3 regions of the Streptomyces sp. NPDC088553 genome follow, and region 2 is predicted to be linked to each of the others. Evidence: riboswitches for the same ligand, from Rfam matches in the RefSeq annotation. Region 2 holds a riboswitch; each other region holds the start of a gene.
The links. Region 2 has a riboswitch for cyclic di-AMP ahead of ACIP8Z_RS36565 (M23 family metallopeptidase). Riboswitches for the same ligand answer to the same signal wherever they lie in the genome.
Positions count from the first base shown of each region.

Region 1 (10,363 bases), on a different contig from region 2:
GCGCAGCGCGAGCTGCTCCAGACGTCGATCGCGGCGGGGGAGACCGGGCTCCTGGAGACCGGGATCGAGGAGCTGCTGCGGTACGACGGGCCGGTGGAGATGGCCACCTGGCGGTACGCGACCGAGCCGCTCAGCATCGGCGGGCAGGACATCCCGGCGGGCGACCCCGTCCTCGTGGTGCTCGCCGCCGCGGACCGGGACCCGGACCGGTTCGACGGGCCGGACACGCTGGACCTCTCCCGGCGCGACAACCAGCACCTCGGGTACGGGCACGGCATCCACTACTGCCTCGGCGCGCCGCTCGCGCGGCTGGAGGGACAGACCGCGCTCGCCACCCTGCTGACTCGGCTTCCGGACCTGCGACTTGCCGCCGATCCCGAGGAACTGCGCTGGCGCGGAGGGCTCATCATGCGCGGATTGCGCACGCTTCCGGTGGAGTTCTCCCCTTCCGCACGACCTCCACGAAGTGACGGTTCATCAGAACTGTGATCTTCGCGTGATCGCGGGTGCATCGACTTGTGATGAGCGTTCGAATACGGCTACCTTCCCCGTCAGCCCGGTTCGTCAACGTCGTTGAGTAATTCAGCCACGTTCGGCAACTCGGGCCGTCCACACAGTCGTCACGCGAAAGGCGCCCCTATGCGTTCCGGGAACGGACGTCACCGTCGCCCCCGTCAGGCCCCCGCCATCGTCGTCGCCGCGGGCGTGACCGGCTCCGCCATGGCGCTCCCGCTGCTCGCCACCGGGTCCGCCTCCGCCGCCGACGCCGCCACCTGGGACCGGGTCGCCGAGTGCGAGTCCGGCGGCCAGTGGAGCGCCAACTTCGGCAACGGCATGTACGGCGGACTCCAGTTCACCCAGGACAGCTGGGAGCGGAACGGCGGTCTGGCGTACGCGCCCAGCCCCGACCTGGCCAGCCGCGCCCAGCAGATCGCGGTGGCCGAGAAGGCCCTTGCCAAGGGCTCCACCGAGTGGGCCACCTGCGCGCCGATCGCCGGCCTGACGAACGACGGCACGTCGCCCGGCGTGGACCCCGGACCCGCGAGCGTCCCCAAGGCCCCCACGGGGCCGGTTCCCGAGTCGAACTGGACCACCGGCCTCCCCGGGGCCTCGGAGGGGTCCCCGGAGAAGGCCGAGGCGTCCGCGGACGCGAAGAAGGCCACGGGGACGGCTTCGCCCACCGCACCCGCCGCGCCCGTCTCGCCGACCGCTCCCGTCACGCCGACCACCCCGGCGAGCCCCTCCGTGTCGACGGACCCGAGCCACCCGACCGTGCCCACCACACCGGGCGCGCCCGATGAGTCCCTTACGCCGGTTACGCCCGGTACGCCCACCGCGCCGGGGGCCACCGCGCCCGGCGGGCCGACGGATGACGTGTCGTCGGCCACTCCCGGAACCGGGAAGCACCGGGGCGACGCCGCCCCGGAGGAAACCGGCAACCCGGACAGTTCTGTCGATTCGGGTAGACATGCTTCATCGGGTAACAAGCTGACCGAAAGCCCTCTGAAGGGGTCCCCGGCTGACGCCTCGAAGGAATCGGACGCAACGGACAGTCAGGGCAAGTCGGGCGCCTACCTCGTACAGCCGGGCGACAATCTGTCCGACATCGCCCAGGAGAACGAACTCCCCGGCGGCTGGACGGCCCTCTATGACGCCAACAGGCAGACGGTGGGCCTCGATCCGGACCTCATCCTCCCTGGTCAGGCTCTCGACCTGACGACGGGTTCGACCGCGTCGGCGGAGTGATTCGGGGGCGTATGTCCGGTTCTGGGCAAGTGAGACATGGGTCTCTTCGCCCCAACTGGCGTGTCACGCCCGCAAACTTCGCTTCCGTCACCTCTCACCTGCATAAACACCCCCCACCGGAAGGCAAGTAGGGGCGTTATTTCCGCAATACGCCTCTTTGAACTTCCGGTGGGTCTGTGTCTACGGTCGTCACCGCTCGCCACCGCGGGCCCCGTCGACCGAAACGCCGAATCCTGCCGTCGGCCGATGGGAACAGTCGTCGCGCAAGCGCCGAAGGCAGGAGTGGGGGACCCAAGGTAAGTGCCGGTCCCGGCCGTTGAGACAGACGGCCGGCGAACGGCTTGGGGTGAAGCCGCGTGCTAGGACACGCGGCCGGGCAACTTTCCGGCCCGAACCCGACAGCTCACCTCACAGGCGTCGGTGAGGAGAATCTCCATGCTGTTTTCCGGTAAGGGCAAACACCGCCGTCCCTCCAAGGCCACCCAGGTCGTCACGCTCGTCGGCGTCACCGGTGTCGCCGTCGCCGCCCCGCTGATGACCGCGGGCACCGCCTCGGCCGCCACGGTCTCCGAGTGGGACACCGTCGCCGCGTGCGAGTCCGGTGGCAACTGGTCCATCAACACGGGCAACGGCTACTACGGCGGCCTGCAGTTCTCCGCCTCCACCTGGGCCGCGTACGGCGGCACCGCCTACGCCTCGACCGCCAACCAGGCGTCGAAGTCCCAGCAGATCGCCATCGCCGAGAAGGTCCTCGCGGGCCAGGGCAAGGGCGCCTGGCCGTCCTGCGGCGTGGGTCTCTCCAGCGCCTCGCCGAACACCGGCGCCGCCGAGAGCGCGCCGCAGCAGAGCACCCAGCAGCCGAAGCAGGAGCGGAAGGCCGAGCAGCCGACCACCCGCAGCGAGCAGCGCCAGGCCCCGAAGAAGGCCACGCAGCAGCAGGCCGCTCCGCAGGCCGCCGCGAAGAAGACCGTCACCACCCCGACCGGCAAGAAGGTCAAGAAGGGTGACGGCGAGTACAAGGTCGCGGCCGGCGACACCCTCAGCAAGATCGCCCAGGCGCACGGCGTCAAGGGCGGCTGGGCCAAGCTCTTCGAGCTGAACAAGGACGTCGTCGAGAACGCCGACCTGATCTACCCGGGCCAGCAGCTTCACCTGAAGTGAGCCCGGCGGCCCGCGTGAGTCCGGCGGCTCACGCGGCCCCTCCGACCCTCCCGCGGTGACCACCCCGGCCCGACGCGCCCATCCCCCGTGCGCGTCGGGCCGGGGTTCCCCCGTTTCCGGAGGCGTACGGAGGGACCGGCAGCGGTACCAGGAGGAGGGCTCGCGGGAGAACCGGGCGGCCCGCCCCGGTTACCGGCCGGTAGTTCTGGGGCCCTTCGTCCCGACATGCATGCCCTTGGGTCCTTTTTCGTCCCAGGGGGCGGGCGCCCGGCTGGCCGGAGCCCCCGAGCCGGTTAGGCTCTTGTCGCAAGGCCAAGCGACCCTGCACCGACCTTGCGTCACATCCAGCGTCACATCCCAAAAAGGAGATGCTCGTGCCGTCCATCGACGTCGTCGTAGCCCGGGAAATCCTGGACTCCCGAGGCAACCCCACGGTCGAGGTCGAGGTCGGCCTCGACGACGGCAGCACCGGTCGTGCTGCTGTTCCGTCCGGCGCCTCCACCGGTGCGTTCGAGGCCATCGAGCTTCGCGACGGTGACCCGAACCGCTACCTGGGCAAGGGTGTCGAGAAGGCCGTCCTCGCCGTCATCGAGCAGATCGGCCCGGAGCTCGTCGGCTACGACGCCACCGAGCAGCGCCTGATCGACCAGGCCATGTTCGACCTGGACGCCACCGAGAACAAGGGCTCCCTCGGCGCCAACGCCATCCTCGGCGTCTCCCTCGCCGTCGCGCACGCCGCGTCCGAGGCCTCGGACCTCCCGCTCTTCCGTTACCTCGGCGGCCCGAACGCGCACCTGCTGCCCGTTCCGATGATGAACATCCTCAACGGTGGGTCGCACGCCGACTCCAACGTCGACATCCAGGAGTTCATGATCGCCCCGATCGGCGCGGAGTCCTTCTCCGAGGCCCTCCGCTGGGGCGCCGAGATCTACCACACCCTCAAGGCCGTCCTGAAGCGCAAGGGCCTCTCCACCGGCCTCGGCGACGAGGGCGGCTTCGCGCCGAACCTCGAGTCGAACCGCGCCGCCCTCGACCTCATCGTCGAGGCCATCAAGGAGGCCGGCTACACCCCGGGCTCCGACGTCGCGCTCGCGCTCGACGTGGCCGCGTCCGAGTTCTACAAGGACGGCAAGTACGAGTTCGAGGGCAAGTCCCGCTCGGCCGCCGAGATGACCGAGTACTACGAGGAGCTCGTCTCCGCGTACCCGATGGTCTCCATCGAGGACCCGCTGTACGAGGACGACTGGGCCGGCTGGAAGGTCCTCACCGACAAGCTGGGCACCAAGGTCCAGATCGTCGGCGACGACCTCTTCGTCACCAACCCGGAGCGCCTGGCCCGCGGCATCGAGGAGGGCACCGCGAACGCCCTCCTGGTCAAGGTCAACCAGATCGGCTCGCTGACCGAGACCCTCGACGCCGTCGAGCTCGCCCAGCGCAACGGCTTCAAGTGCATGATGTCCCACCGCTCCGGCGAGACCGAGGACGTCACCATCGCCGACCTCGCGGTCGCCGTGAACTGCGGCCAGATCAAGACCGGCGCCCCGGCCCGCTCGGACCGCGTCGCCAAGTACAACCAGCTGCTGCGCATCGAGGAGATCCTCGACGACGCCGCGGTCTACGCCGGCCGCAGCGCCTTCCCGCGCTTCAAGGGCTGATCACCCCGCCAGGCTGATCGACGGCTGAGCCCCTCCGCAGGGCGGCTTCCGTACGTCCCCGTACTCGGTCCCGTACCGTGTGCGGGGACGTCCGCGTGAACAGGGGAGGCGACACGACATGGCCGCGAAGGACCGGGACCGGTTCTCCACCGCGACCCGGATCAGACTGCTCGGCGAGCAGACCGCCGCCCGTGTCTACCGCTCCCAGACCCGCCGCCAGGCCCGCCGCTCCCGGCTCACCGGCCGCGCGGCCTTCCTCGCCCTGGTCGTCTGCTCCCTCGTCGTGGCCCTCGCCTACCCGATGCGGAGCTACGTCTCCCAGCAGGGCGAGATCGCCGAGCAGGAGCGCAGGGCCGCCGACGCCGCCCGCCGGGTCGAGGAACTCAGGGACGAGAAGGCCCGCCTCCAGGACCCGGCCTACGTCCGCCGCCTCGCCCGCGAGCACCTCCACTACGTGCTGCCCGGCGAGACCGGCTTCACCGTGAACGACCCCGCCGCGGAGCAACGGCCCCGCGGCGACCAGGGCGCGGCGGACCGCCCCTGGTACGACAACCTCTGGGACGGCGTCGACCGCGCCGACCGCCCCTGACCCCTCCTCCGCACCAGACGAGCAAGGCAACCGAGAGAAACATGGAAACGCCCCCTCCGCAGACCGAACGCACCGAGCCCACCGAGCGGGACATCGCCGCCTTCGAGCTCCAGCTCGGCCGGCCGCCCCGCGGCCTGCGCGCCATCGCGCACCGCTGCCCGTGCGGCAACCCGGACGTCGTCGAGACCGCGCCCCGGCTCCCCGACGGCACGCCGTTCCCGACCACGTACTACCTGACCTGCCCCAGGGCCGCCTCGGCCATCGGGACCCTGGAGGCCAACGGGGTCATGAAGGAGATGCAGGCCCGGCTCGCCACCGACCCGGAGCTCGCCGCCGCCTACCGGGCCGCGCACGAGGACTACATCGCGCGCCGTGACGCCATCGAGGTCCTGGAGGGCTTCCCGAGCGCCGGCGGCATGCCGGACCGCGTGAAGTGCCTGCACGTCCTCGTCGGCCACTCGCTTGCCGCCGGACCGGGCGTGAACCCGTTCGGCGACGAGGCGCTCGCGATGCTGCCGGAGTGGTGGGCGAAGGGCGCCTGCGTCACGCCGTGCGCGGACAAGGACGAGGAGAAGAAGGAGGGGGCGGAGTGACCCGGGTCGCCGGAATCGACTGCGGTACGAACTCCATCCGCCTCCTCGTCGCCGACGTCCACCCCGAGACCGGTGACCTGATCGAGCTGGACCGGCGGATGACGATCGTCCGGCTCGGGCAGGGCGTCGACAAGACCGGCCGGCTCGCCCCCGAGGCCCTGGAGCGGACCTTCGCCGCCTGCCGCGCGTACGCCGAGGTCATCAAGGAGCTGGGCGCCGAGAAGGTCCGCTTCGTCGCCACCTCCGCCTCCCGCGACGCCGAGAACCGCGCGGACTTCGTGAACGGGGTCGTGGAGATCCTCGGCGTCGAACCCGAGGTGATCACCGGCGACCAGGAGGCCGCGTTCTCCTTCACCGGCGCCACCGGCGAGCTGCACGGCGACGACCGCCGGCTGGTCGTGGACATCGGCGGGGGCTCGACCGAGTTCGTCGTCGGCAACCGGCACGTCGAGGCGGCCCGCTCCGTCGACATCGGCTGCGTCCGGCTCACCGAGCGGCACGTCCGGCACGACCCGCCGACCGCCGAGGAGGCCGACGCGATCCGCGCCGACGTCCGGGCCGCGCTCGACCTGGCGGCCGAGACCGTCCCGATCGACACCGCCGAGACCCTCGTCGGCCTCGCCGGCTCGGTCACCACGGTCGCCGCCATCGCCCTCGGGCTCCCGGAGTACGACTCCGAGAAGATCCACCACGCCCGGATCTCCGCCGCCCAGGTCGCCGAGGTCACCGAACGGCTGCTCGCCTCCACGCACGCCGAGCGGGCCGCGATCCCCGTCATCCACCCCGGCCGGGTCGACGTGATCATCGCCGGCGCACTCGTCCTGAGGGAGATCGTCGAGCGGGTCGGAGCCCACGAGGTCGTCGTCAGCGAGCACGACATCCTCGATGGGATCGCCCTATCCGTCGCATAGCAGGCACCTATCGACGCCCCCCGGCGACATGTCGTCGGGAAAGTTCGTGAAGTTCTTCACAAGGAAAAGGGCCCTGATGGCGTCCGAGGGGGGTCTTTGGGTCCTTCGGGTGGCGTCTCAGGGCCCTTTCGCAGGCGTGGGGGCCGATTCGCTCGATGTTTCCATCGCGTGAACGGGCCCCGTGGTTCAGCGTTAACGGGGGCTCTCCAGGCCAGTTCACAAGGGGTGAACAACGTTCGCCCGCGCACCCCGGTTCCTTTGCAGCACCATGACATGGATCACGTGGGCGGCGGAGTGTAGCAGAGGTGTCCCGAGACCTTGTGAAGGGGCGCACGAGCACCCCCCTCAGGAGGGGTGGATACTCGATCTCATGAGCACCACGGAGCGTCCCAGGATCCTCGTAGTAGGCGGCGGGTACGTAGGCCTGTACGCAGCTCGGCGCATCCTCAAGAAGATGCGCTACGCGGAGGCGACCGTCACGGTCGTCGACCCGCGGTCGTACATGACCTACCAGCCCTTCCTCCCCGAAGCCGCCGCCGGCAGCATCTCGCCGCGCCACGTCGTCGTCCCGCTGCGACGCGTCGTGCGCGGAGCCGAGGTGCTCACCGGTCGGGTCACCACCATCGACCAGGACCGCAAGGTCGCCACGATCGCGCCGCTCGTCGGCGAGGCGTACGAGCTGCCTTTCGACTACCTCGTCATCGCGATGGGCGCCGTCTCCCGTACCTTCCCGATCCCCGGCCTCGCCGAGCAGGGCATCGGCATGAAGGGCATCGAGGAGGCCATCGGCCTGCGCAACCACGTCCTCGAGCAGCTCGACAAGGCTGACTCGACCACCGACGAGGAGGTCCGCCGCAAGGCGCTGACCTTCGTCTTCGTGGGCGGCGGCTTCGCCGGCGCGGAGACCATCGGCGAGGTCGAGGACCTGGCCCGCGACGCCGCGAAGTACTACCAGAACGTGTCGCGCGAGGACATGCGCTTCGTCCTGGTCGACGCGGCGGACAAGATCCTCCCCGAGGTGGGCCCCAAGCTCGGCCAGTACGGCAAGGAGCACCTGGAGAGCCGCGGGATCGAGATCTACCTCGAGACCTCCATGGACTCCTGCGTCGACGGCCACGTCGTGCTGAAGAACGGCCTTGAGGTCGACTCCAACACGATCGTGTGGACCGCCGGCGTGAAGCCGAACCCGGCGCTCTCCCGCTTCGGTCTGCCGCTCGGCCCCCGCGGCCACGTGGACTGCAACGAGAAGCTCCAGATCAACGGCCTCGACTACGCGTGGGCCGCGGGCGACAACGCCCAGGTCCCGGACATGGTCGGCCGCAAGGCGGGCAACCCGAACGCCTGGTGCCCGCCGAACGCCCAGCACGCCCTGCGCCAGGCCAAGGTCCTCGGCGACAACGTGGTGGCCGGCATGCGCGGCTTCCCGCAGAAGGAGTACAGCCACGCCAACAAGGGCGCGGTGGCGGGCCTCGGTCTGCACAAGGGCGTCGCGATGATCGTCATGGGCAAGGTGAAGATCAAGCTCAAGGGCCGTCTCGCCTGGTACATGCACCGTGGCTACCACGGCATGGCGATGCCGACCTGGAACCGCAAGATCCGCGTCTTCGCCGACTGGACCCTCGCGATGTTCCTCAAGCGTGAGGTCGTCTCCCTCGGCGCCATCGAGACGCCGCGCGAGGAGTTCTACGAGGCCGCCAAGCCCGCCCCCGCGCCGGCCGCCCCGGCGCAGGAGAAGGCCAAGGCCTCCTAGGCACCGGCAGTACACGCGGGACCAGCAGCACCGAGCAGTACCAGCAGTACACGCAAGGCCGTAAAAGGGCCGTCCGCCATCCGTGGTGCGGACGGCCCTTCGCGTGTTTTGCCGACTGATTGCGCTGTGCCGGGACTGCAAACGCCTACGGACGGTGTTCCCTTGGTGACGAGCATTTCTGGGGCACGAGATCACGGAGGTGTGCACCATGGCCGACGCCGCGTCGCGGCTGACGACTCTCGCCGAGGAGCTGCTCGGCGGACCGCTCCCGGTCCGGCTGCGAGCCTGGGACGGCAGTGAGGCCGGTCCAGTGGGCGGCCCCGTCCTGATCGTCCGCGATCGCCGCGCCCTGCGGAGGATGATCTGGAAGCCCGGCGAACTGGGCCTGGCCCGCGCCTGGGTGGCCGGGGAGCTGGACGTCGAGGGAGACCTGTACGAGCTGCTGGACGGGCTCTCGGGCGTGCTCTGGGAGCGTGATGGGGACACCAGAGGGCTGCTCGCGTCCGCGCGTGACCCGCGGCTGCGCGCCGCCGCCCGCGCCCTGCTGAGACTGGCCGGTCCGCCGCTGCCGCCGCAGCCGCCGGCCGAGGAGATGCGCGGCCGCAGCGGCGGCCGGCACACCCGGCGCCGCGACAAGCAGGCGATCAGTCACCACTACGACGTGGGCAACGACTTCTACGAGCTGGTCCTCGGCCCGTCGATGGTCTACTCGTGCGCGTACTGGGCCTCCGACGGCCCCGACGCGACCCTGGAGGACGCCCAGCGCGACAAGCTGGACCTGATCGCCCGCAAGCTGAACCTGAAGGAGGGGGACCGGCTCCTCGACGTGGGCTGCGGATGGGGCTCCATGGCGCTCCACGCCGCCCGGGAGTACGGGGCCAGGGTCGTCGGCATCACCCTCTCCCGCGAGCAGGCCGCGTACGCCCGCAAGCGGGTCGCCGACGAGGGCCTGACCGACCTGATCGAGATCCGCGTCCAGGACTACCGGGACGTCACGGACGGCCCGTACGACGCGATCTCCTCGATCGGCATGGCCGAGCACGTCGGCGCCGTCCGGTACCGGGAGTACGCCGACATCCTGTACGGGCTCCTCAAGCCCGGCGGCCGGCTCCTCAACCACCAGATCTCGCGGCGCCCCGAGCCCGACGAGGAGGCGTACGAGGTCGACGCCTTCATCGACGCGTACGTCTTCCCCGACGGCGAACTCGCCCCCATGGGCCGCACGCTGAGCACCCTGGAGGACGCCGGCTTCGAGGTCAGGGACGTGGAGGCGATCCGCGAGCACTACGCCCTCACCCTGCGCCGCTGGGTGGCCAACCTGGAGCGCGAGTGGGACCGGGCGGTCCGGCTGACCTCTCCGGGCCGGGCGAGGATCTGGCGGCTGTACATGGCGGCCTCGGCCGTCTCCTTCGAGCGCAACCGGATCGGCGTCAACCAGTTCCTCGCGGTGAAGACCCCGGTGTCGGGGAGGAGCGGCACGGCGCTGCGGCCGCGCGTCTGGAACGAGAAGGCCTGAGGCACGCCGAAGGGCCGGCCTCCCGGGTGGGGGACCGGCCCTCTCTCGCACAGCCGCCGTGCTATTCGGCCTTGATGGCGGCGAGCATGTTCAGCTTGGCCGCGCTGCGGGCCGGCCACAGGGAGGCGAGGACGCCGACCAGGGCGGCCAGGACCAGGAAGATCCCGATCCGGTCCCAGGGCAGGACCAGGGCGTAGCCCGGGATCTGCTCCCTGATGGTCTCGCCGATCGCCCAGCCGAGGAACGAGCCGAGGCCGATGCCGACGACCGCGCCGAACACCGAGATGACCACGGCCTCCAGACGGACCATCCGCTTGACCCGGCGCCGGTCGAGGCCGATCGCCCGCAGCATGCCGATCTCCTGCTGGCGCTCGAAGACGGACATCGCGAGGGTGTTGACGACACCGAGGACCGCGATGATCAGGGCCATGCCGAGCAGGCC
Region 1 is NZ_JBIVMG010000014.1:51,848-62,210, reverse strand. Features, by position in the region: gene ACIP8Z_RS34560 (cytochrome P450) at 1-489, shown strand, start outside; gene ACIP8Z_RS34555 (transglycosylase family protein) at 640-1,746, shown strand; cyclic di-AMP (ydaO/yuaA leader) riboswitch at 2,005-2,178, shown strand; gene ACIP8Z_RS34550 (transglycosylase family protein) at 2,182-2,907, shown strand; gene eno (phosphopyruvate hydratase) at 3,276-4,562, shown strand; gene ACIP8Z_RS34540 (septum formation initiator family protein) at 4,681-5,151, shown strand; gene ACIP8Z_RS34535 (DUF501 domain-containing protein) at 5,193-5,744, shown strand; gene ACIP8Z_RS34530 (exopolyphosphatase) at 5,741-6,655, shown strand; gene ACIP8Z_RS34525 (NAD(P)/FAD-dependent oxidoreductase) at 7,026-8,405, shown strand; gene ACIP8Z_RS34520 (class I SAM-dependent methyltransferase) at 8,614-9,921, shown strand; gene ACIP8Z_RS34515 (ABC transporter permease) at 9,983-10,363, opposite strand, start outside.
Region 1: it holds a riboswitch for cyclic di-AMP, as region 2 does, so the genes downstream of both, ACIP8Z_RS34550 (transglycosylase family protein) here and ACIP8Z_RS36565 (M23 family metallopeptidase) in region 2, are expected to answer to the same signal.

Region 2 (10,363 bases):
GACGGAGGCGAGCGAGGTCGCCGTGGTGGCGGGGAACCCGGCGGTGATCGGGCGGCCGGTGCCCCCGCGCGAGGAGCCGAGGAGCGAGGTCAGATAGGGGGCCTCGTCCGGGTGGGCCCTGATCTGCTCCCAGCCGAGCCCGTCGATCAGGAAGACGCAGTTCCGGTCTGCCGGGGAGAGCTCGGCGATCCGGGCGTCGCACCCGGGCACGCCCTGGCCGGCGACGAGCGTCGGCAGCACGTCGCCGAGGGAGCCGAAGCCGTACTCGGGGACCGGCGCGGTCTCCGGGGCGAGCGGAACCGGGTCGTCGGGCCAGCCGTGCGTCACGGCGGTCGGCTGCACCATCAGCGCGTCGGGGCGGCGGTGGCCGCGATGGCTTCGGACAGGGCCTGGGCGAAGACGAGGGTCTGCCGGACGGTGTCCGGGCCGTCCCCGGCCTCGCTCACCCGGAGGCTGAGGTCGTCGGCGGTGGCGTTGCCCGTGTAGCCGTGGTCGGCGTCGCAGTTGGCGTCGCCGCAGGCGGCGGGCTCCAGGTCGATGCGGGAGACGGCACCCCAGCCGATGGTGAGGACCACCTCGCGGGGCAGCGTGCCCGGGGTGTACGACTCCGGGTTGGCGACGACACGGCTGACGACGACCGACGAGATCCGGTCGAGCTTCACGGACTCGGTGGACGTCGTGGCGTACGGCGTCGGGGAGCTGGTGTCGGCGGCCTGCTCGTCGGTGTGGCTGACGATGAAGCGGTGCGGCGTCAGCACGAGGACGGTGACGTGGCGCCGGACCTCGTTGGCGTCGAAGGTGGTCTCCTGGTGCACGACGTACGACGCGACGGCCTCGCCGCCGACAGCGGCCTCCACCGCCTCGGCCACGAGGGCCGGGTAGTAGCCGCTGCGCTCGATCGCCGCGCGCAGCCCCTGGGTCGTCGTACCGGTCTTCGCCATGGAATCCATCCTACGGGGCCGTGGGGCCCCCTCAGGCCCTTCAGTAGCTCGGCAGGCTGCGCGGGCCGAGGTCGGTGCGGGGCGGCGGCGGGGCCAGCCGGACGGTGGCGCCGAGGACGGACAGTCCGCGTGGTGCCACGACCACCGGCTCCAGGGAGACGGCGACCACCTCGGGGTGGTCGTCGACCAGGCGGGACACCCTGAGCAGGACCTCTTCGAGGGCCGGGGTGTCGACGGGGGCGGAGCCGCGCCAGCCGAACAGCAGTGGGGCGGTGCGGAGGGAGCGGATCAGTTCGGCGACGTCCCGGTCGGTGGCCGGCACCAGCCGGTGGGCCGTGTCGCCGAGCAGCTCGGACGCGGCGCCCGCGAGACCGAAGGAGAGGACGGCGCCGACGGCCGGGTCGATGGCGGAGCGGACGACGGTGTCGACCCCGCGGGGCACCATCGCCTGGACGACCGGCTGGAGCTCCTCGGGCTTGCCGAGGACCTCGGTCAGCTCGGCGTAGGCGGTTCGGAGCTGTTCCTCGGACGCCAGATCGAGCCGTACGCCCCCGAGATCGGGGCGGTGGCGGAGGTGCGGCGCGGTCGTCTTGAGGGCGACCGGGTAGCCGAGGCGGCCGGCGGCCGCGACGGCGGCGTCGGGGGTGGGCGCGGGCAGCGTGGGCAGGACGGCGATGCCGTACCGGGCGAGCAGTTCCCCCGCCTGCGCGGTGTCGAGGGTCACACCGCGCGGGTCGGCGTCGTCGCCGCCGAGCACCCGCTCGATGAGCGCGGCGGCCCCCGGCTCGTCGATGTCCTCGTACTCGGGCACCCGCCCGGGCTCGGCGGCCTGCCGCCGCCACTGCCCGTACCGCACGGCCTCGGCCAGCGCCCGCACGGCCCGCTCGGCGGCGGGGTAGGAGGGGATGGTGGCGGGCGGGACGGGCGCGGCCGCCGGGTCGCCGTCGGCAGCGACGGACCCGGCGCCGGACGCGGGGGCAGGTGCCGCTGCGGGCGGGGTCGCTCCCGGGGCGCCGGGGGCGAGGGCCGGCGCGCTTGCGGCCGCTCCCTGGACGCCGACGGCGGACACGGCGCCGCCCACACCCCGGCCGGCCGGCCCGGGGCCCGCCCCGCGGGTGTCTGGCCGGAGGCCGGTGGTCTCGGCCCCGGGCACGGCGGGCCCGGGGCCGGCCTGCTCGGCGCCGGGGACGATCCCGGGGACGGCGGTCCCGGCCCCCGGTCCGGCCGGGGGCCCGGACGGCCGGGGTCCCGCGGCGGCCGCCGCGCCCCGGCCCGGGGCCGTCGGGCGGGTGCTCGTGGCGACCGCGAGCGCCTCCGCGAGGCCGCCCATCTCCACGTGGACGACGACGACCGGCTTCGTGGGGGCCTGGGCGGAGGCGACGGCTTCGCGGAGGGAGGCCGCGAGGACCTCTCCGTCGCCGAACTCGGTGGCGCCGTTCTCGCCGACCCACGGGATCGCGTTCACGACGACCGCGTCGGAGGTCTCGTCCGCGAGCGCCGCCACGAGGGCGTCCCGGAAGTCCGCCGGTTCCGCCGCCGTGGTGAGGTCGAGCGGCCGCAGCGGGCGCAGCCCCTCCGTCAGGCAGGCGTCGTACGTGAGGAGGCCCAGGGACTCGGAGTTGCCGAGGATCGCGACCCGGGGCCCGGCGGGCAGCGGCTGGGCGGCGAGCAGCACTCCGGCGTCCACCAGCTCGGTGACGGTGTCGACGCGGATGACGCCGGCCTGGCGGAGCAGCGCGGAGACCGTGGCGTGCGGGATACGGGTGACGGGCACGCGGTGGCCGGGCGGCGCGCTGCCGCTGTGCCGGGCGCCCTTGACGACGACGACCGGCTTGACGGCGGCGGTGCGGCGCGCGAGCCGGGTGAACTTCCGGGGGTTGCCGATCGACTCCAGGTAGAGCAGGACGACATCGGTGCCGGGGTCGTCGTACCAGTGCTGGAGGAAGTCGTTGCCGGAGACGTCGGCGCGGTTGCCGGCCGAGATGAAGGAGGAGAGCCCGGCGCCCCGCCGGTGCAGACCGGCGAGGAGGGCGATGCCGATCGCGCCGGACTGGGTGAAGAGACCGATCCGCCCGGCGGCCGGCATCTGCGGGGCGAGGGAGGCGTTGAGCCGGACGTCGGCGGCGGTGTTGATGATCCCGAAGGCGTTCGGTCCGATGATCCGCATGCCGTACGAGCGGGCCTGCCGGACCAGCTGGCGCTGCCGCTCGCGCCCCTCGGCCCCGCTCTCGGCGTATCCGGCGGAGAGGACGACCAGGCCCTGGACGCCGTGCTCGCCGCAGTCGGCGACGACTTCCGGCACCCGTTCGGCGGGGACGGCGACGATCGCGAGGTCGACGGGGTCGCCGATGGCGGCGACGGAGGGGTGGGCGGGGACGCCGTCGAACTCGACGGGCCCGTCGTTCCCGGCGAGCGCGGCGTTGACCGCGTACACGCGTCCGGTGAACCCGGCCCCGAGGAGGTTGCGGAGGACGGTCCTGCCGACGCCGCCCGGTGCGCGCCCGGCGCCGACGACGGCCACGGACCGGGGGGTGAGGAGGCGTTGCACGGAGCGGGCCTCGGCCCGCTGCTCCCGCGCGCGCTGCACGGCGAGGGAGCGGTCGGTGGGTTCGAGGTCGAGGTGGAGCCGTACGGACCCGTCCTCGAAGCTGCGCTTCTGGGTGTAGCCCGCGTCCGTGAACACCTTGATCATCTTGGTGTTGGCGGGGAGCACCTCGGCGGCGAAGCGCCGGATGTCCCGCTCGCGCGCGACGGCCGCGATGTGTTCGAGGAGGGCGGAGGCGACGCCGCGTCCCTGATGGGCGTCCTGGACGAGGAAGGCGACCTCGGCCTCGTCGGCCGGGGCGGAGGCGGGCAGGCCCCGGTCGTTGATGCGGTCGTAGCGCACGGTGGCGATGAACTCGCCGCCCACGGTCGCCGCGAGGCCGACCCGGTCCACGAAGTCGTGGTGGGTGAAGCGGTGCACGTCCTTGGCGGACAGCCGCGGGTAGGGGGCGAAGAACCGGTAGTACTTCGACTCGTCCGAGACCTGCTCGTAGAAGCTGACGAGGCGGTCGGCGTCGTCGGCCGTGATGGGCCGGATGCGCGCGGTGCCGCCGTCGCGGAGCACCACGTCCGCTTCCCAGTGGTCGGGGTAGTCGTGCTCCGGCGGCTGGTCCGACGCGCTCTGCATGGGGTCAGCCTACGGCCGCGGCACGGTGGTGGCACGGGTCGCGCCACGGCGATGGCACCGGCCGCGACACGGCCGCGGCACCGCTCGCGCGGCGGGGGTCCGCCGTGCAAGGTAGGAGCACGCCGCGCTCGGCGAGGAAGGGCCGAACGGCGGTCCGATCCGGGCCGAAGGTCGGCGCGAGCACGCAGCATCCCGTGAGAGACTGGTCTAGACAACCCGCTTGAGACTTGAAGGGCAACACCATGGCTGAGCGCCGCGTCAACGTCGGCTGGGCCGAGGGCCTGCACGCCCGCCCCGCGTCCATCTTCGTCCGTGCCGCCACGGCTTCCGGCGTTCCGGTGACGATCGCCAAGTCCGACGGCACCCCGGTGAACGCCGCCTCCATGCTCGCCGTGCTCGGCCTGGGCGCACAGGGCGGCGAGGAGATCGTCCTCGCTTCGGAGGCCGACGGCGCCGAGGCCGCTCTGGACCGCCTGGCGAAGCTGGTCGCCGAGGGCCTGGACGAGCTCCCCGAGACCGTCTGATCCGGGTCGTCCCTCTCTGAACGACCTCTGCACGACCCCTGTACGACGAAAGGCCGTGACCGCCGGAATTCCGGCGGTCACGGCCTTTCGCTTTTCCACCGCCGCCCTTTCAGGGCAGCACGGAGCAGCAGCACCGAATTCCTATTCCATGTATACGATGCGCACGTTAATTCCGGGAACTCGCCGTGTTGACTGCGTGTTGCGAAACCCTCACACGCCCGCGGTCCGGCCGCTTGAGGCGGTGCAGCGACTGGGAGCGCTCCGCGTGCAGCGCGGTCAGCGACCGCGCCCGCTCGGCGTCACCGCGCGCCACGGCGTCCACGATCGCGCCGTGCTCGGCCCAGGCCTCCACCGGCCGCTCGGGCTGCTCGACCGCGTACATCCAGGCGATCTTGTGCCGTAGCTGGGTCAGCAGCGCCGTCAGGGCCGGGCTGCCGGAGGCCTGCGCGAGCGTCTCGTGGAACCAGCCGCCGAGTGAGCGCAGATCGTCGCCCTGGCCGCGCCTGGCCCGCTCCTGCCCCAGCCTGACCAGCCCGCGCAGCACCTTGAGGTGAGCCTCCGTGCGCCGCTGGGCGGCGCGGGCCGCCCCCAGCGGTTCGAGCAGCGCCCGCATGTCGAGCAGATCGGCGGCCTCCTGCTCGGTGGGCTCGGCGACATGCGCCCCGGCGTGGCGTCGGGAGACGACGAAGCCCTCGGACTCCAGGGTGCGCAGGGCCTCGCGGACCGGGACGCGGGAGACCCCGTACCGGCGGGCCAGTTGGTCCTCGGTCAGCCGGCTGCCCCGCTCGAAGACGCCGGAGACGATGTCGTCCCGGATCGCCGTGCATACCGAGTGCGCGGGAATGCGCATGTCCGACCTCCGCCTTTGGTCTGCGCGAGTCAATTCCGACGGCGCCTGTTCTGCGCCCGATCTGCGACTCTATTGCAGCACGCCGGAATTTCCGATGCCCCGGCGGAATATCGATGTCGCGGGACCGACGAAAAGCCCCGGCTCTGTACGAGCCGGGGCTTTTGCGATGCGGGGGGGGCGGAAGCTCCGCCCCTGCGCGAGGGGCGTCCTGGATCCGTCCTGGATCAGACGTTGACGCCGCGGGCGCGCAGGTACGCGATCGGGTTGATGTCGGAGCCGTACTCGGACGTCGTCCGCGCCTCGAAGTGGAGGTGCGGTCCGGTCGAGTTCCCGGTCGAGCCCGAGATGCCGATCCGCTGACCCGGCTCGACGCTCTGGCCGACGTAGACCCCGATGGAGGAGAGGTGACCGTACTGGGTGTACGTGCCGTCGTTCATCCGGATGACGATGTTGTTGCCGTACGCGCCGCCCCAGCCGGCCTCGACGACGGTGCCCGAGCCGACGGAGACGACGTTGCTGCCGTAGGCGGCGTGGAAGTCGATGCCGGAGTGGCTGCCGGAGGACCAGAGCGAGCCGCCGGTCTTGTAACCGGTGGACACGTACGTGCCCTCGACGGGCAGCTGGAAGGAGGCCAGGCGGCGACGCTCGGCCTCACGGGCCGCGCGCTGCTCGGCCTCGCGGATCTCCTTGGCACGGGCCTCGGCCTTGCGCTTCGCCTCGGCCTTGGCCTTCGCCTTGGCGGCGACCTCGAAGGCCTCCTGCTCCTGGGCGGCGGCCTGGGCGTCGATCCGCTCGGCGAGCGAGTCCTCGGTGATCACCTTGGTGAGACCGGTGTCCTCCAGCGAGCGGTGGTCCGTGTCGGCGGCGAGCGCCGGGGAAGCGAGGGTTCCGATGACGCCGGTGGTGGCGAGCGTCGCCGCGCCGGCGATGCCCACGCCGCGGCGCGCCATCCGGCTCGGAGCACGATGCTTCCCGGTGGCACGGGTGAACGCCATGTAGGGGCTGATCCTTTCCTTCCCTCTCGCCTACCGGGTTAGCTGACGGGTTCGGAGCAGGAAGGTCTCCTACGAGCCCCTCCGTACGAGACGAAGGCGCCCGATTCACCCCAGGGACTACGTGTGGGTCCCCGGCTCCCCAGGCTCGCGCCTGACGGGGACTCGGCGATGTCTGTCCGATGCCGCGGGTGCGGCACGTGCAACTGACGAACAGACGCACCGACGCTATGCGGATCGTCTTCCAATCACCAACCGGACACACATTTTGTAAGACATGCCACAGGGCATACAACCATCCTTGATCAAAATACGGACAAAGGGGAGGACCCCGACGAACTATGCCGTCGGGGCCCTCCTTTGCCGTGTCGGCGGCGTGAATCAGCCGGTCACGACGGTCACTTCACCGATCCCGAGCGCGCGCACCGGCTCCGCGATCTGCGCCGCGTCGCCGACGAGCACGGTGACGAGCCGGTCCACGGGGAAGGCGCTGACCACGGCCGCGGTCGCCTCGACCGTCCCGGTCTCGGCCAGCCGGGCGTACAACTGGGCCTGGTAGTCGTCCGGGAGGTGCTGCTCCACCTGGTCGGAGAGCGTCCCGGCGACGGAGGCGGCGGTCTCGTACTTGAGCGGCGCGACCCCCACCAGGTTCTGCACGGCCGTCTCCCGCTCGGCGTCGGTGAGGCCCTCCGCGGCCAGCGTCCGCAGCACCTTCCACAGGTCGTCGAGCGCCGGACCGGTGTTGGGCGTGTCGACGGAACCGCTGATGGCGAGCATCGAGGCGCCGTTCCCCCGGCCGTCCGAGCGGAGCACCTGCCCGAAGGCGCGCACGCCGTACGTGTAGCCCTTCTCCTCGCGCAGGACCCGGTCGAGCCGCGAGGTGAGGGTGCCGCCGAGGCAGTACGTGCCCAGGACCTGGGCCGGCCAGACGCTGTCGTGGCGGTCGGGTCCGACCCGGCCGATCAGCAACTGGGTCTGGACGGCGCCGGGACGGTCCACGATGACGACCCGTCCGGTGTCGTCGGCGGTGATCGGCGGCATCGGGAGCGGCTCGGCCGGCTCGCCGGTCCAGGCGCCCAGGGTCTCGGCGAGGACCTTGTCCAGGTCGACACCGGTGAGGTCGCCGACGACCACGGCGGTGGCCGTGGCGGGCCGGACGTGCGCCTCGTAGAAGGCGCGGACCGCGGCGGCGTCGATCGCCTCGACGGTCTCCTCGGTGCCCTGGCGCGGCCGGGACATCCGGGCCTCGGCCGGGAACAGCTCCTTGGAGAGCTGCTTGGCGGCGCGGCGGGACGGGTTGGCCGTCTCGTGCGGGATCTCGTCGAGGCGGTTGCGCACCAGGCGCTCGACCTCGGTCTCGAGGAACGCCGGGGCGATCAGGGCCTCGGAGACCAGACCGAGCGCCTTGGGCAGCCGGGAGACGGGAACCTCCAGGGAGACCCGTACGCCGGGGTGGTCGGCGTGCGCGTCGAGCGTGGCGCCGCAGCGCTCCAGCTCGGCCGCGAACTCCTCGGCGCTCTGCTGGTCCGTGCCCTCGAAGAGCGCGCGGGCCATGATGGTGGCGACACCGTCGAGACCGGCGGGCTCGGCGTCCAGCGGGGCCGGCAGGAAGATCTCCACGGCCACGACCTGCTGGCCGGGGCGGTGACTGGTGAGCACCGTCAGGCCGTTGTCCAGGGCGCCGCGGTCCGGGGCCGGGAAGGCCCAGGGCCGGGCGACGCCGGGCGTCGGCTGCGGGTGGAAGTCCATGCTCGTCAAAGACGCGGCGGCGTCGGTCACTGGTCCGCTCCCTCTTCCTCGTCGTCGCCGTCGGCGTTCTCGCTCTGTTCGGCCGCCAGGGGCTCGTAGACCAGCACCGCGCGGTTGTCGGGGCGCAGCGTGGCCGCGGCGACCTCCCGCACCTCGTCGGCGGTGATCGCCAGGACGCGGTCGACGGCGGTCAGCGCCAGCTGCGGGTCGCCGAACAGCACGGCGAACCGGCACAGTTCGTCGGCGCGGCCCGCGACGGTGCCGAGCCGGTCGAGCCACTCGCGCTCCAGCTGGGCCTGCGCGCGCTCCATCTCCTCGGGCGTGGGGCCCTCGGCGGCGAACCGGGCGAGCTCCTCGTCGACGGCCGCCTCGATCTGCGGGACCTCGACCCCGCCGGAGGTCTTGACGTCCAGCCAGCCGAGCGAGGGCGCGCCGGCGAGCCGCAGCATGCCGAAGCCGGCGGCGACGGCCGTACGGTCGCGGCGGACCAGGCGGTTGTGCAGCCGGGAGGACTCACCGCCGCCGAGGACCGTCAGGGCCAGGTCGGCGGCGTCGCACGCGCGCGTGCCGTCGTGCGGCAGCCGGTAGGCGGCCATCAGCGCGCGGGCCGGGACCTCCTCCTCGACGACCTCGCGCAGCTGCTCGCCGATGATCTCGGGCAGGTCGCCGGAGCGCGGTGCGGGCTTGCCGTCGTGGCCGGGGATGGAGCCGAAGTACTTCTCGACCCAGGCGAGCGTCTGCTCCGGGTCGATGTCGCCGACGACCGACAGCACGGCGTTGTTCGGGGCGTAGTACGTGCGGAAGAAGTTCCGCGCGTCCTCCAGGGTGGCCGCGTCCAGGTCGGCCATCGACCCGATCGGCGTGTGGTGGTACGGGTGCCCCTCCGGGTAGGCCAGGGCGGTCAGCTTCTCGAAGGCCGTTCCGTACGGCACGTTGTCGTAGCGCTGGCGGCGCTCGTTCTTGACGACGTCCCGCTGGTTCTCCATGGACTCGTCGTCCAGGGCGGCGAGCAGCGAGCCCATGCGGTCGGCCTCCAGCCAGAGCGCGAGCTCCAGCTGGTGCGTGGGCATGGTCTCGAAGTAGTTGGTGCGCTCGAAGCTCGTCGTGCCGTTGAGCGAGCCGCCCGCGCCCTGCACGAGCTCGAAGTGGCCGTTGCCGTGGACCTGCTTCGAGCCCTGGAACATCAGGTGCTCGAAGAGGTGGGCGAGGCCCGTGCGGCCCGGGACCTCGTGCCGCGAGCCGACGTCGTACCAGAGGCAGACCGCGGCGACCGGGGTCAGGTGGTCCTCCGAGAGCACCACGCGCAGGCCGTTCGCCAACCGGTGCTCGGTCGCTGTCAGGCCGCCGGAGCCGGCCTCGGCCGTGGCCGTGTGACCCATGGGCATGTACGTCCCTTCGATCGCGATGTGAAAAAGTCCTGCCACTGTATGCAAGCGCGCCGACACCTGGCGAAGTTCCCGCCCCCCGGAGATGTCCCTCTTCCGGGTCGCGGTCGGCGTTGTCGGTGGCACGGTCCACAATGGTCCGCGTCAGATCAACCTTGTTGGTGAAGGAGCCGCAGCCGCGATGGCCCGCCGCAGCACGAAGACACCGCCGCCGGACGACGCGTTCGAGGAGCGAATCCTCGACATCGACGTTGTCGACGAGATGCAGGGCTCCTTCCTCGAGTACGCGTACTCGGTGATCTACTCGCGTGCCCTCCCGGACGCCCGTGACGGCATGAAGCCCGTCCAACGACGCATCGTTTTCCAGATGAACGAGATGGGGCTCCGGCCGGACCGGGGCTTCGTCAAGTGCGCCCGCGTCGTCGGCGAGGTGATGGGCAAGCTCCACCCGCACGGCGACGCGTCGATCTACGACGCCATGGTCCGCATGGCGCAGCCCTTCTCCATGCGTCTCCCCCTGGTCGACGGCCACGGCAACTTCGGTTCCCTGGGCAACGACGACCCGCCCGCCGCCATGCGGTACACCGAGTCCCGGATGGCCCCGGCCGCGCTGCTCATGACCGAGTCCATCGACGAGGACACGGTCGACTTCTCGCCGAACTACGACGGCCAGGAGCAGGAGCCGGTGGCACTGCCCGCCGCCTACCCGAACCTGCTGGTCAACGGCGCGTCGGGCATCGCGGTCGGCAT
Region 2 is NZ_JBIVMG010000016.1:146,220-156,582, reverse strand. Features, by position in the region: gene ACIP8Z_RS36590 (alkaline phosphatase family protein) at 1-345, opposite strand, end outside; gene ACIP8Z_RS36585 (DUF5998 family protein) at 345-941, opposite strand; gene ACIP8Z_RS36580 (GNAT family N-acetyltransferase) at 982-4,113, opposite strand; gene ACIP8Z_RS36575 (HPr family phosphocarrier protein) at 4,356-4,637, shown strand; gene ACIP8Z_RS36570 (GntR family transcriptional regulator) at 4,804-5,487, opposite strand; gene ACIP8Z_RS36565 (M23 family metallopeptidase) at 5,712-6,482, opposite strand; cyclic di-AMP (ydaO/yuaA leader) riboswitch at 6,495-6,660, opposite strand; gene ACIP8Z_RS36560 (M16 family metallopeptidase) at 6,861-8,228, opposite strand; gene ACIP8Z_RS36555 (M16 family metallopeptidase) at 8,255-9,613, opposite strand; gene ACIP8Z_RS36550 (DNA topoisomerase (ATP-hydrolyzing) subunit A) at 9,795-10,363, shown strand, end outside.

Region 3 (10,363 bases), on a different contig from region 2:
GCACTCCAGCGGGCCGGGGTGAGCTGGAAGGTCTACCAGAACGCCCAGGACAACTACGGCGACAACGGTCTCGCGTACTTCAAGAAGTTCACCGACGCTCGGCCCGGAGACCCGCTGTACGACCGCGGCATGGGCTCGGTCCCCAAGGTGACCGGCTCGACCCCGGACGACATCGCCGCCGCGATCCGCGCCGACGTCGTCGCGGGCACCCTGCCCCAGGTGTCGTGGGTGGTCGCGAGCGAGGCGTTCTCGGAGCACCCCTACGCACCGCCCGGGGACGGCGCGCACTTCGTCGACCTCGTCTACCGCGCGCTCGCCGCCGACGCCGATGTGTTCGACTCGACGGTGCTGTTCCTCAACTACGACGAGAACGACGGCTTCTTCGACCACGTGCCGCCGCCGGTCGCTCCCCCGGGCACCCCGGGCGAGTACCTCGACGGCGTACCGATCGGCCTGGGCTTCCGGGTCCCCATGATTGTCATGTCCCCGTGGACCCGGGGCGGCTGGGTCAGCTCGGAGGTCTTCGACCACACCTCGGTGCTGCGCTTCATGGAGACCTGGACGACCGCCCTCGGCACCCCGGCCACCTGCCCCAACATCAGTGCCTGGCGACGGAAGGTGACGGGCGATCTGACCGGCGTCTTCGACTTCGCCCATCCGGTGTACGGCGTACCGGCCGGCCTTCCCTCCACGGCTAAGGTCATCGGCCAGGCGACCTGCGGTCCGCTGCCGAACCCGGCGCCCCAGAACAACGCCCAGCCCGCACAGGAGCCCGGCACCCGGCCGGCCCGCGCCCTGCCGTACCAGGTGAACGGCAATCTCGACCGCTTCGAGTTCGGGGCCGCGGGCAAGATCCTCGCCTGGTTCTCGATGACGAACCAGGGCACCGAGGCCAAGCGGGCGGCCCACTTCTCGATCCACCCGCACCAGCACCGCGACACGGCCGCCTGGCAGTACACCGTCGACCCGGGCGGCACGGCCACCGACTACTTCAACATCGGCCTGGGATCGGGGTCCGGCAAGTACGACATCTCGATGATGGGCCCCAACCGCTTCCTGCGCCGGTTCATCGGGGACGCCTCCAAGGCCGGCAAGGCCATCGAGGTGACCTCCCGGTTCGCGACCGAGGCGGGGACGGGCCGGACGGCCCTGTGGTTCAAGCTGAGCAACACCTCGGCCGGACCGGTGACCTTCACGATCCGCTCGAACGCCTACCGCACCGACGGCCCCTGGACCTACACGGTCCCGGCCAACTCCACACGGGAGGACTTCTTCAACGCGGTCGCCTACAACAACGGCTGGTACGACTTCACCGTTCTGGCCGACATCGACGGGACCTGGTCGCGCCGGTACACCGGTCACATCGAGACCGGAGCTCCGAGCATCACCGGCTGATCCCGCCCCCGGATGCGGGGCGGCGGCCGCTTCGGCGCCGCCCCGCACCTGCGGACAGGCCATCAGGCATGGGGCGTCAGGGCCGTCAGCGTCCGGCGTGCGCCGCGCGGTGGATCGTCGCGTCGAGAAGGGCCACCGCCTCGGCGGCCGTACGGCCCGGGGCACGGTTCCACGGCCCGATCAGCTCGTGCCACCCCCGCGACCGGAGCTCGGCCATGATCCAGGCTGCCGCCTCGTTCATCGTGGCCGCGCTGCCGAAGCCGAGACGGTGCGCGGCGAGGAGGGCACCGCAGACACACCGGGCCCCGCGGCGGTCTCGCAGCTTGTACGGGGCGTTCTGCCAGCCCCACTCCGTCAGCACGAGGCGCGCGTAGCCGAGGTGGACCGAGGGGCGCAGCTCTGGCCGGCCGACACGGCGCCAGGCGTGCAGCCGGTCGGGCAGGACGGCCCCGATCCGGCCGGGGAGCCGATGCTCGGCGGGAGGGGACGGCGGCAGCGCTGCGAGCGCGTCGGCGACGAGCCGCTCCACCGGCACGGTGAGCAGGTCACGCCAGCTCTCCACGGCGGGCGCGGACACCGGCGGCTCGGTCCAGTCCGTGACGATCCGCTGCCAGGTGGCGCTCTCGTAGAGGGCGGCGGCCTCACGGTCGAGGGTCTCGGGGGTGAGCAGGGAGGCGGAGGGCGACATCCGGGCGGCTCCTCGGTCGGGGTGACTCCATCTTTCACGAGGAATGTCGGTTTTGCGACTTATGCCCTTGAGTGCCCACGCGGCCGAACGGGGCCTTATCGCCCACTACCCCATTAACAGAATTAACGTGCATATTCGGACATTGAGCACCTGGTGATGCGACTCACTTTCCAGAAGACTCCCCGGTGATCGGAATCCGCGCAGGCCGTGCGGGACAAGGAAGTTCGATGCGCGGGAGTCGCCCTCGATCTTGAATTCCATGAATTCGGTGATCCTTTCACCGACCCCTGGACCCAGATCCTCTTGTTCTCGGTCGCATTACTGGCCTACGGTCACCTCCATTCGAGCGGATCGCCGAATCCTGCCACCGTTCGAAATACCTCCCTTTCACCCGACGGCAGGAGCGGGGGACCCACGAATACGCCGGCCCGGATTCCGGAACGGCTCGGGGTGAAGCCGCGTGCGCGCGGCCGGACATCTCCAGTCCGAACCCGACAGCTCACCCCGAAGGCGCCGGAGAGGAATCCCGTCATGCCTGCTCACGGTAAGCACCGCCGCCCCCGCCGCCGCCCCGTCTCGCGTGGACTCGCGCTCGTCGGCACGGGCGGAGCCGCTCTCGCCCTCCCGCTCATCGCCCCGGCTGTGGCCGGCGCCGCGCCTGTCTCCGGAGCTCCGGAAACCGCCGCCAAAACCATCACCGCCCCCGCCGCCCCGGTCGCCACGAAGGCCGCCGCGAAGGCTCCCGCCGCTCCCGCCGCCGCGCGCACCTACACGGTCGTCAGTGGCGACTCGCTTTCTCTGATCGCCCAGAAGAAGGGAATTCAGGGCGGCTGGAAGGGTCTTTACCGCGCCAACAAGAGCGTCGTGGGTGACAATCCGTCACTTATTCACCCGGGCCTCGAACTGACGCTTCGTCCGGGTTCCGTGAAGGTCGCCGCTCCCGCGAAGGCCGCGGCTCCCACGAAGGCGAAGAAGACCGCCACGACCGAACGGGCGAGCCGCTCCGAGCGCCGGAGCGCCACCCCGGCCGTCGCCACCACCGGTGCCTCGGCCGCCGCTCCCGCGGCCGCCGCCGCTCCGGTCCAGGCCGTGCCCGTCGCCGCCACCCAGTACGCGAACAACCTCGACGGCTGGATCCGCGAGTCGCTGGACATCATGGCCCAGCGCGGCATCCCCGGCTCGTACGAGGGGATCCACCGCAACATCATGCGGGAGTCCTCCGGCAACCCCCAGGCCATCAACCTCTGGGACTCGAACGCCGTGGCCGGCACGCCCTCCAAGGGGCTGCTCCAGGTCATCGAGCCGACCTTCCTGGCCTATCACGTGCCCGGCACGTCGATGGACCTGTTCGACCCGGTCGCCAACATCACCGCCGCCTGCAACTACGCGGCCGACCGCTACGGCTCCATCGACAACGTCAACGGCGCCTACTGATCCCGGAAGTGCCCGGTGAACCAGGAGGTGGCGAGCTCCGCCACCTCCTCCAGGGCACCCGGCTCCTCGAAGAGGTGCGTGGCGCCCTCCACGACCTCCAGCCGGCTCTCGCAGCGCAGCAGCGACTCGGCCCGCCGGTTGAGGTCCAGGACCAGCGCGTCCCTGCCTCCGACCACGAGCAGCGTCGGGGCCTTCACCCGCGCCAGGTGGTCGGCCGCGAGGTCCGGCCGGCCACCGCGTGAGACGACGGCGGCCACGGAGGACTCGGGGTCGCCCGCCGCCCACAGCCCGGCGGCCGCTCCCGTACTGGCCCCGAAGTAGCCCAGCGGGAGACCGTCGCTCTCCGGCCGCCCGGCGAGCCACTCCGTGGCGCGGGCGAGCCTGCCGGCGAGCAGCGGGGTGTCGAAGACATGCGCCCGGTCGACCGCCTCGGCCTCGGTGAGCAGGTCGAACAGCAGCGTTCCGAGTCCCGCCCGGTTGAGCGCCCCCGCCACCGCCCGATTGCGGGGACTGTGGCGGCTGCTCCCGCTGCCGTGGGCGAACAGGACGATGCCGGTCGCGCCCTCGGGCACCGCGAGTCGTCCGGCGAGCGTGACACCGTCGGCGACGGGGATCCGTACGTCCGCGTCCTGGACGACCGGTCCGTGCGCGGCGCGGATCCGGTCGAGACAGGCGATGACCTCCGCGTCCGGGGTCTGCGTGAAGTCCTGGTAGAACTGTCCGATCGCGTAGAAGATCTCCGGCGCGTGCACGCTCACCGTCTCGTCGGCCTCACCCCCGAGCCGGGCCGTCCATCCGCGGGGCGCCACCGGCACCGCGAGGATGATCCGGGCGGCGCCCCGGGCCCGTACCACCCGGCAGGCCGCCAGCGCCGTGGCGCCCGTGGCGAGACCGTCGTCCACGACCAGGACCGTTCGGCCTCCCAGGGGAACGGAAGGCCTGCTGCCCCGATAGCGGCGGGCCCGCAGATCGAGCTCGGCGTGCTCGCGCTCCTCGACCGCGGCCAGTTCACGCGCCCCGACCCCGGCCTCGTGGAGCACCCGCTCGTTCACCACCCGTACGCCACCCTCGCCGAGCGCGCCCATCGCCAGCTCCGGCTGCTGGGGCACCCCCAGCTTCCGCACCAGACAGATGTCGAGCGGGGCATCGAGGGCGTCGGCCACCTCTGCCGCCACCGGCACCCCACCCCGCGGCAGACCGAGCACCACGACGTCATGGCCCTTGAGGTGGTCGAGCCGGGCGGCCAGCTGCCGACCGGCGTCGGTGCGATCACTGAAGAACATGGCCCGCCGTCCTTCCGCCTGCACGGCTCCGGGCTCGGGAAGGAACGCCGTGCTCCGTCCCCTGCCCGTCCCTCCAGGGTAAGACGCCCCTTCCCCGGCGGGCGGGTGAGCCGGCCGTCAGCGGGACTGGAGGGCGTCGAGGGCCACCGCCTGGGCTATCGCGAGCCGCCGGTCGAGCTCCGGGTCCGCTATGTCGAGCACGTACCGGTCGCGGAGACCGAAGAGCTTCTCCACGGACATCACCGAGCGGCCCGACTCGGTGAAGTCGAAGTGGTAGGGCACGACGAAGGGAAGCAGGTCGGCGTAGGGGAGGAACTCCCAGGCACGCCGCAGCAGCGCGAGGCCCTCGCTCCGCTCCTGCCCGGTCGTCTCCCCCTCGGCGCCCTCTCGGCTCAGGTGCCAGGTGCTGCGCAGCAGGGAGGCGCCGAAGTTCTTCCGGAAGCTGCCCAGCCGGGTTCCGGACGCTCCGTGGACGTCGTAGGTCGCGCCGAGGTCGACGACCTGGCGGGCCTTGAAGGTGAAGAGGACCTGGCGCCGGGACTCGTCGGTGTAGAAGGTGACGTGCTCCTTGAAGGCCAATCTCTTCTGATGGGCGAAGGCGACGAGTTCGCCCTCCTCGCCGTCCGCTCCCGCGGTGTGCACGAGGTAGCGGTTGGCCATGGGCGTCACCTTCTGCCGGACGAGGAAGCGGTGCTGCGTCTGCGCGAGGCCCATCGAACGTGCTCCTGCTGGTCGTGGGCGGGTCGGTGCGGGACCCGCCCCGTGAGGTCGTGAGCACGATGATCCGGTGTCGAGGGGCCGCACCGCTGTCCTCGAAAGTCGTCGCCCTCTTCGACGTTCGGATGAGATTCCTCGACGCCGACGCCGACGCCGACGCCCATGCCGGTACCGACGCCCATGCCGATGCCGATGCCGAAGTCGACGCCGAGCCGGCGACGGCGGCCGCGCCGTCAGCCCGGCCGTTCCACGGCCTCCCCGCGCACCACCGCGACCGGGCACTCCGCATGCTGGAGGAAGAGCGGCGTGAGATCCGCCGGTCCCGTCGCCGGCGTCCACGCGTGCACCACGCGCAGCTCCGCGCCGCGGGCGGCCGCCTCCGCGCAGGCGAAGTCCACAGCGGCGCGGGAGTCCACGGAGCCGTCGACCGCCGGCAGAACGGGCCCGCTCACGGCCGCGTACGCCGAGGACGGGGGCACGCGGCGTGCGCCGCGAGATGGACGGCGCGACCGAGCCGAGCAGCAGCCCGGTGAAGGCACCCATGCCCCGGCTGCCGACGACCACGAGCGCGGCCGACCGCGAGCGGGTGGCCAGGACGGTGAGCGGTTCGCCGACCACGATCTCCCGGCGACATCGATGTCAGGGGCGGTCGTACGGCCCCGGGCCACGGCCGTGTCGACGATGTCCTGGGCTGCTGACGGAGGCCTCCGTCAGGCGGGCCGTACGGGGAAGGGCCGAGGGGCACCTTGAGCGGCGGCCAGATGAAGGCGTGGACGACGCTCAGACCGGTACCGCGCAGCCTGGCCTCGCGCGCCGGGGCCTCCACGGCCCGCAGCGCGGAGTCGGAGCCGCCGACCCCGACCAGTACCCGTTCCCTGTCCTGGCCCCGGCCGCCCCGGCCGCCCTGGCCGCCGTCACCCGGGCTCCGGGCCACGGCCGGGGTTCGGGCACCCTGCGTGCCCTGACTCTCATCCCGAACGTGACCCTCACCCTCACCCTGAACCTGACCGTGAAGGTTCTCGCCGCGACCGTCCCTGCGGCCACCCCGCGGCCGTCCCCGCCGCCGTCCCCGCCCCGCTCGCGCCCCGCTCCGCCATCCCTCTCCCGCCCTTCCGCTCCTCCGGCCGGTGCGCGCAGCGCACGCGCCCTTCACGGGTCGGGTGCCCGGCGGCCGGGGGGTGTCACCCGGGACCGAAGTCCCCGGTGACGCCCCGGAAGGTTCCGTCAGGCGGCGAGAAAGGCCTCGATGGCCTCGGCGAGCGCCTGCGGGGTCTCCTCGGGCGCGTAGTGGCCGGCGTCCTTGAGGACCTCCAGACGCGCGTTGGGGTACCAGCGCAGCCAGGTCGCCTCCATCGCCTCGGCGCCGAGCGCCGGGTCGTGGGCGCCGACGACGAGCAGCACGGGGGCCGGGTTGTCGCGGACGCGCTCGTGGAAGTCCGTGCGCGACCAGGAGTCCAGGTAGGCCCGGAAGGCCGTGGCCGAGGAGCGTTGCACGGAGCGCTCGACGAGGGTGCTCAGCCAGGCGTCGTCGTACCGGCCGCCGGTGGTGTTGTCGATGATCGCGCGCCGGTTGGCCGCCTTCTCGGCGGCGCCGGCGAAGAGGTCCCAGGTCTCGCCGTCCATGGGGAAGCCGGCCGCGGAGACGGGCGAGATGCCGATGATCGAACGGACGCGGTCGGGGGCGTCGAGGAGCATCAGCTGCGCGGCCTTGCCGCCCATCGAGTGCCCGACGACGGAGAAGGAGTCCCAGCCGAGGTCGTCCGCGACCGCGAACGCGTCGGCCGCGACCTCCTCCATCGTGTACGCGCCCGCGTGGTCGAGCGCCTCGCCGTAGCCGCGGCAGTCGACGAAGGCGTAGGAGCCCGAGGCGTCGTTCAGATGGGCCCGCAGCGGGGCGAAACTGGTGCGGTCGCCGAACCAGTTGTGGAGCACGAGGGCCCGCCTCGGACCCTCGCCCTGCACCTCGTACGGAAGAACCCGGCCCGTCATCCTGCCCCCTGGTCATGAGGTGGTGTAGCGCGCCCTGCGGCGCCGGTCGACGACCGAGTGTGACGGCGCGGACGCGTGTGGTCAACACCCCTCCTGTCCGGACCCGGCAGGGAAGGGGTCCGGGATGCGGTGCCTTTCCGGTGAGGCGCATCCTGGCTGTGTGACCTCGCACGGCACGACCGCCCCCGGCCCGGCGGGCAGTAGCGGGCGTCCGTCCGGGAAAGGAGCTGCCGACGGGCCCCTTTCCGGCGCTCTGACCTGGACGCTCGCCGAGGCGGCGCTGCGGGCGGTCGACGAGGTCGGAGGCTACGCCGGCGGGGTGTACCTGCGCTCCGGAACACCCGGACTGTTGCGGATGGCGGCCCTGGTGGGGCTGCCGGGTCCCTTGTTCCGCCCATGGTTCCGCATGCACACGAACCGGCCCTTCCCGATCGCCGAGGTCCATCGCTCCGGACAGGCCGTCCACCTCCATGACGTCGAGGAGGCGATGCGGCGGTTTCCGCAGCTGGTGGCCAGCCTGCCGTTCCCCTTCGCCTCGCTGTACACGCCGGTCGTCGCCGGTCGGGAACGGTACGGCGTCCTCGTGGCGCTGCGGGCGCCGACGCCCGGGGTCCCGGTGGACACCCGCGACCGGAACCGGATGATGCGGGGCGGTCTGCAGCTCGGCGAGGCCCTCGCCGAGCTGGCCCGCCAGGGGACGACCCTCGAATGGCCCGGCGACCCGGTGTGCGTACAGCTCTCCACCTCGGGCGCGCCGCCGGTCCGCTTCGGTTCGTTCGACTGGGACCTCGACACCGGCATGGTCACGCTGGACGCCGGCCTCCTGGCGATCCTCGGCGCCGACGTGCCCTCGCCGTGCCCGATCGACGTCCTCACCTCGCTCCTGGAGCCGGAGGACGGGTACGCGCTGTGGGCGGCGGCCCGGCAGGCGACGGGGCCGGACGGGCGACCCGTGGTGCGCCGGATCCGGCTGAAGGGCCCGGACGGAGGCCTGCACCTGCTCGAGCTCTCCACGCGGGCGCGTAAGACCTCACCGGGCGCGGCGACGAGCACGGGTGCGGGAGGAGCGGGCGCGGTTGCAGGGGGAGAAGCGGCGCCCCGTCTCGGCATCGGCGGCGTCAGCACCGGTCTGCGGCTGACCTGCACCCTCGTCGACCTCGGTACGGGTCTGATCGGCTCCGACGCCACGGACCGGCTTCCGCGGGCGATCCTGGCGATCGACCGCCTCGGACGCGTCACCTACGTCAACGAGCGCACCGAGCGGCTGCTCGGCCGTCCCCGCGCGGCCCTGGCGGGAAGGCCCCTGTGGGAGGCCTTGCCCTGGTTCGGTCTCCCGTTCCACGAGGAGCAGCTCCGCGCCGCGATGCTCTCCGGTGACCCGGTGCGTTTCCTGGCCCGCCCCGAGCGGAGTCAGTGGCTTTCGGTCTCCCTCCACCCCGGGCGGGACGGCGTGACCATGGTCCTGGTCCCGGAGAACGATCCGGGCCGGCCCACCCGGGACCACCCCAAGGCCACGGGGCCGACGGCCGACACCTTGTCCCTGCCCGACGACCAGGTCTCGGCCCTGTACCGGCCGGTGGCCCTGGCGATCGCGCTGTCCGAGGCGGTGACGGCCCGCCAGGTGTCGGCGGTCGTGACGGAGGAGCTGCTTCCGGCGTTCGGCGGGCGTCAGCTGGCCATTTACCTGCTGAGCGACCGCCGGCTGTACCTGGCCTGGGAGACGGGGTTCCCGCCGGGCTTCCTCGAACCCTTCGACGGCGTGGCCCTGGACGCTCACGTGCCCGGTGTGGAGACGCTCACGACGGGCAGGCCGCTGTTCTTCGAGTCGATGAAGCAGCTGGGCCGCAGGTATCCGGATCTGCCCCTGGACGCGCACTCGGGGGCGCGGGCGTTCCTGCCCCTGATCGCCTCCGGCCGGCCGGTCGGCTCCTGCATCCTCGGCTTCGACCGGCCGCGCGGGTTCAGTTCGGAGGAGCGCACCGTCCTCACGGCGCTCGCGGGCCTCATCGCGCAGGCCCTGGAGCGGGCCCAGCGGTACGACACGGAGTCGGCGGTCGCGCGCGGCCTCCAGGACGCGCTGCTCCCCCACCGGCTTCCGGTCCGCGAGGGCGTGGAGACGGTGGGCCGCTATCTGCCGGGCACGCAGGGCATGGACGTCGGCGGGGACTGGTACGACGTCATCGAGACGGGGCGGGGACGCCTCGCGCTCGTCATCGGTGACGTCCAGGGGCACGGGGTGGCGGCCGCCGCCACGATGGGGCAGCTGCGCAGCGCCGTACGGGCCTTCGCGCTGGCCGGTCATCGGCCGCAGGACGTGATGCGGGGGACCAACCGGCTCCTCATCGACCTGGATCCCGGGCAGTTCGCGAGCTGTTGTTACGTACTCCTCGATCCGAAGTCGGGGCAGCTGCGGGCGGTTCGGGCCGGGCATCCGCCGCCGTTGCTCATGCATCCGGACGGGGTGACGGAGCGGGTCGAGCTGGCGGGCGGGATGGTGCTGGGGATCGACGTCCGTGCCTCGTATCCGGTGACGCGGCTGCAGCTGGACCCGGGTGGGGTGCTCGCGCTGTTCACGGACGGGCTCGTGGAGAAGCCCGGCCAGGACATCGACGACGGGATCGAGCAGTTGCGCCGGGCGCTCGCGGCGACCACGTCGATGCCGCTCGCGGAAGCGGCCGACCGGGTGATCCGGGACGCCCGGCAGGTCACGTCCCGACCGGACGACATCGCGCTGCTGCTCGCGGCGCGCCGGCCGGAACACGACTGACGGTCACCCGGTCGGGCCCGTGGCGCTGGTCGGTCGCCGTGGGCACGGGGAGGCTGGGGGTGCCGTGCCGATCAGGCCGGACGAGCCAGG
Region 3 is NZ_JBIVMG010000002.1:311,920-322,282, forward strand. Features, by position in the region: gene ACIP8Z_RS06580 (phosphocholine-specific phospholipase C) at 1-1,395, shown strand, start outside; gene ACIP8Z_RS06585 (hypothetical protein) at 1,481-2,083, opposite strand; cyclic di-AMP (ydaO/yuaA leader) riboswitch at 2,426-2,609, shown strand; gene ACIP8Z_RS06590 (transglycosylase SLT domain-containing protein) at 2,615-3,517, shown strand; gene ACIP8Z_RS06595 (phosphoribosyltransferase family protein) at 3,511-4,800, opposite strand; gene ACIP8Z_RS06600 (hypothetical protein) at 4,918-5,514, opposite strand; gene ACIP8Z_RS06605 (universal stress protein) at 5,751-5,969, opposite strand; partial or broken gene ACIP8Z_RS06610 (universal stress protein) at 6,037-6,135, opposite strand; gene ACIP8Z_RS06615 (alpha/beta fold hydrolase) at 6,742-7,506, opposite strand; gene ACIP8Z_RS06620 (SpoIIE family protein phosphatase) at 7,667-10,273, shown strand.
Region 3: it holds a riboswitch for cyclic di-AMP, as region 2 does, so the genes downstream of both, ACIP8Z_RS06590 (transglycosylase SLT domain-containing protein) here and ACIP8Z_RS36565 (M23 family metallopeptidase) in region 2, are expected to answer to the same signal.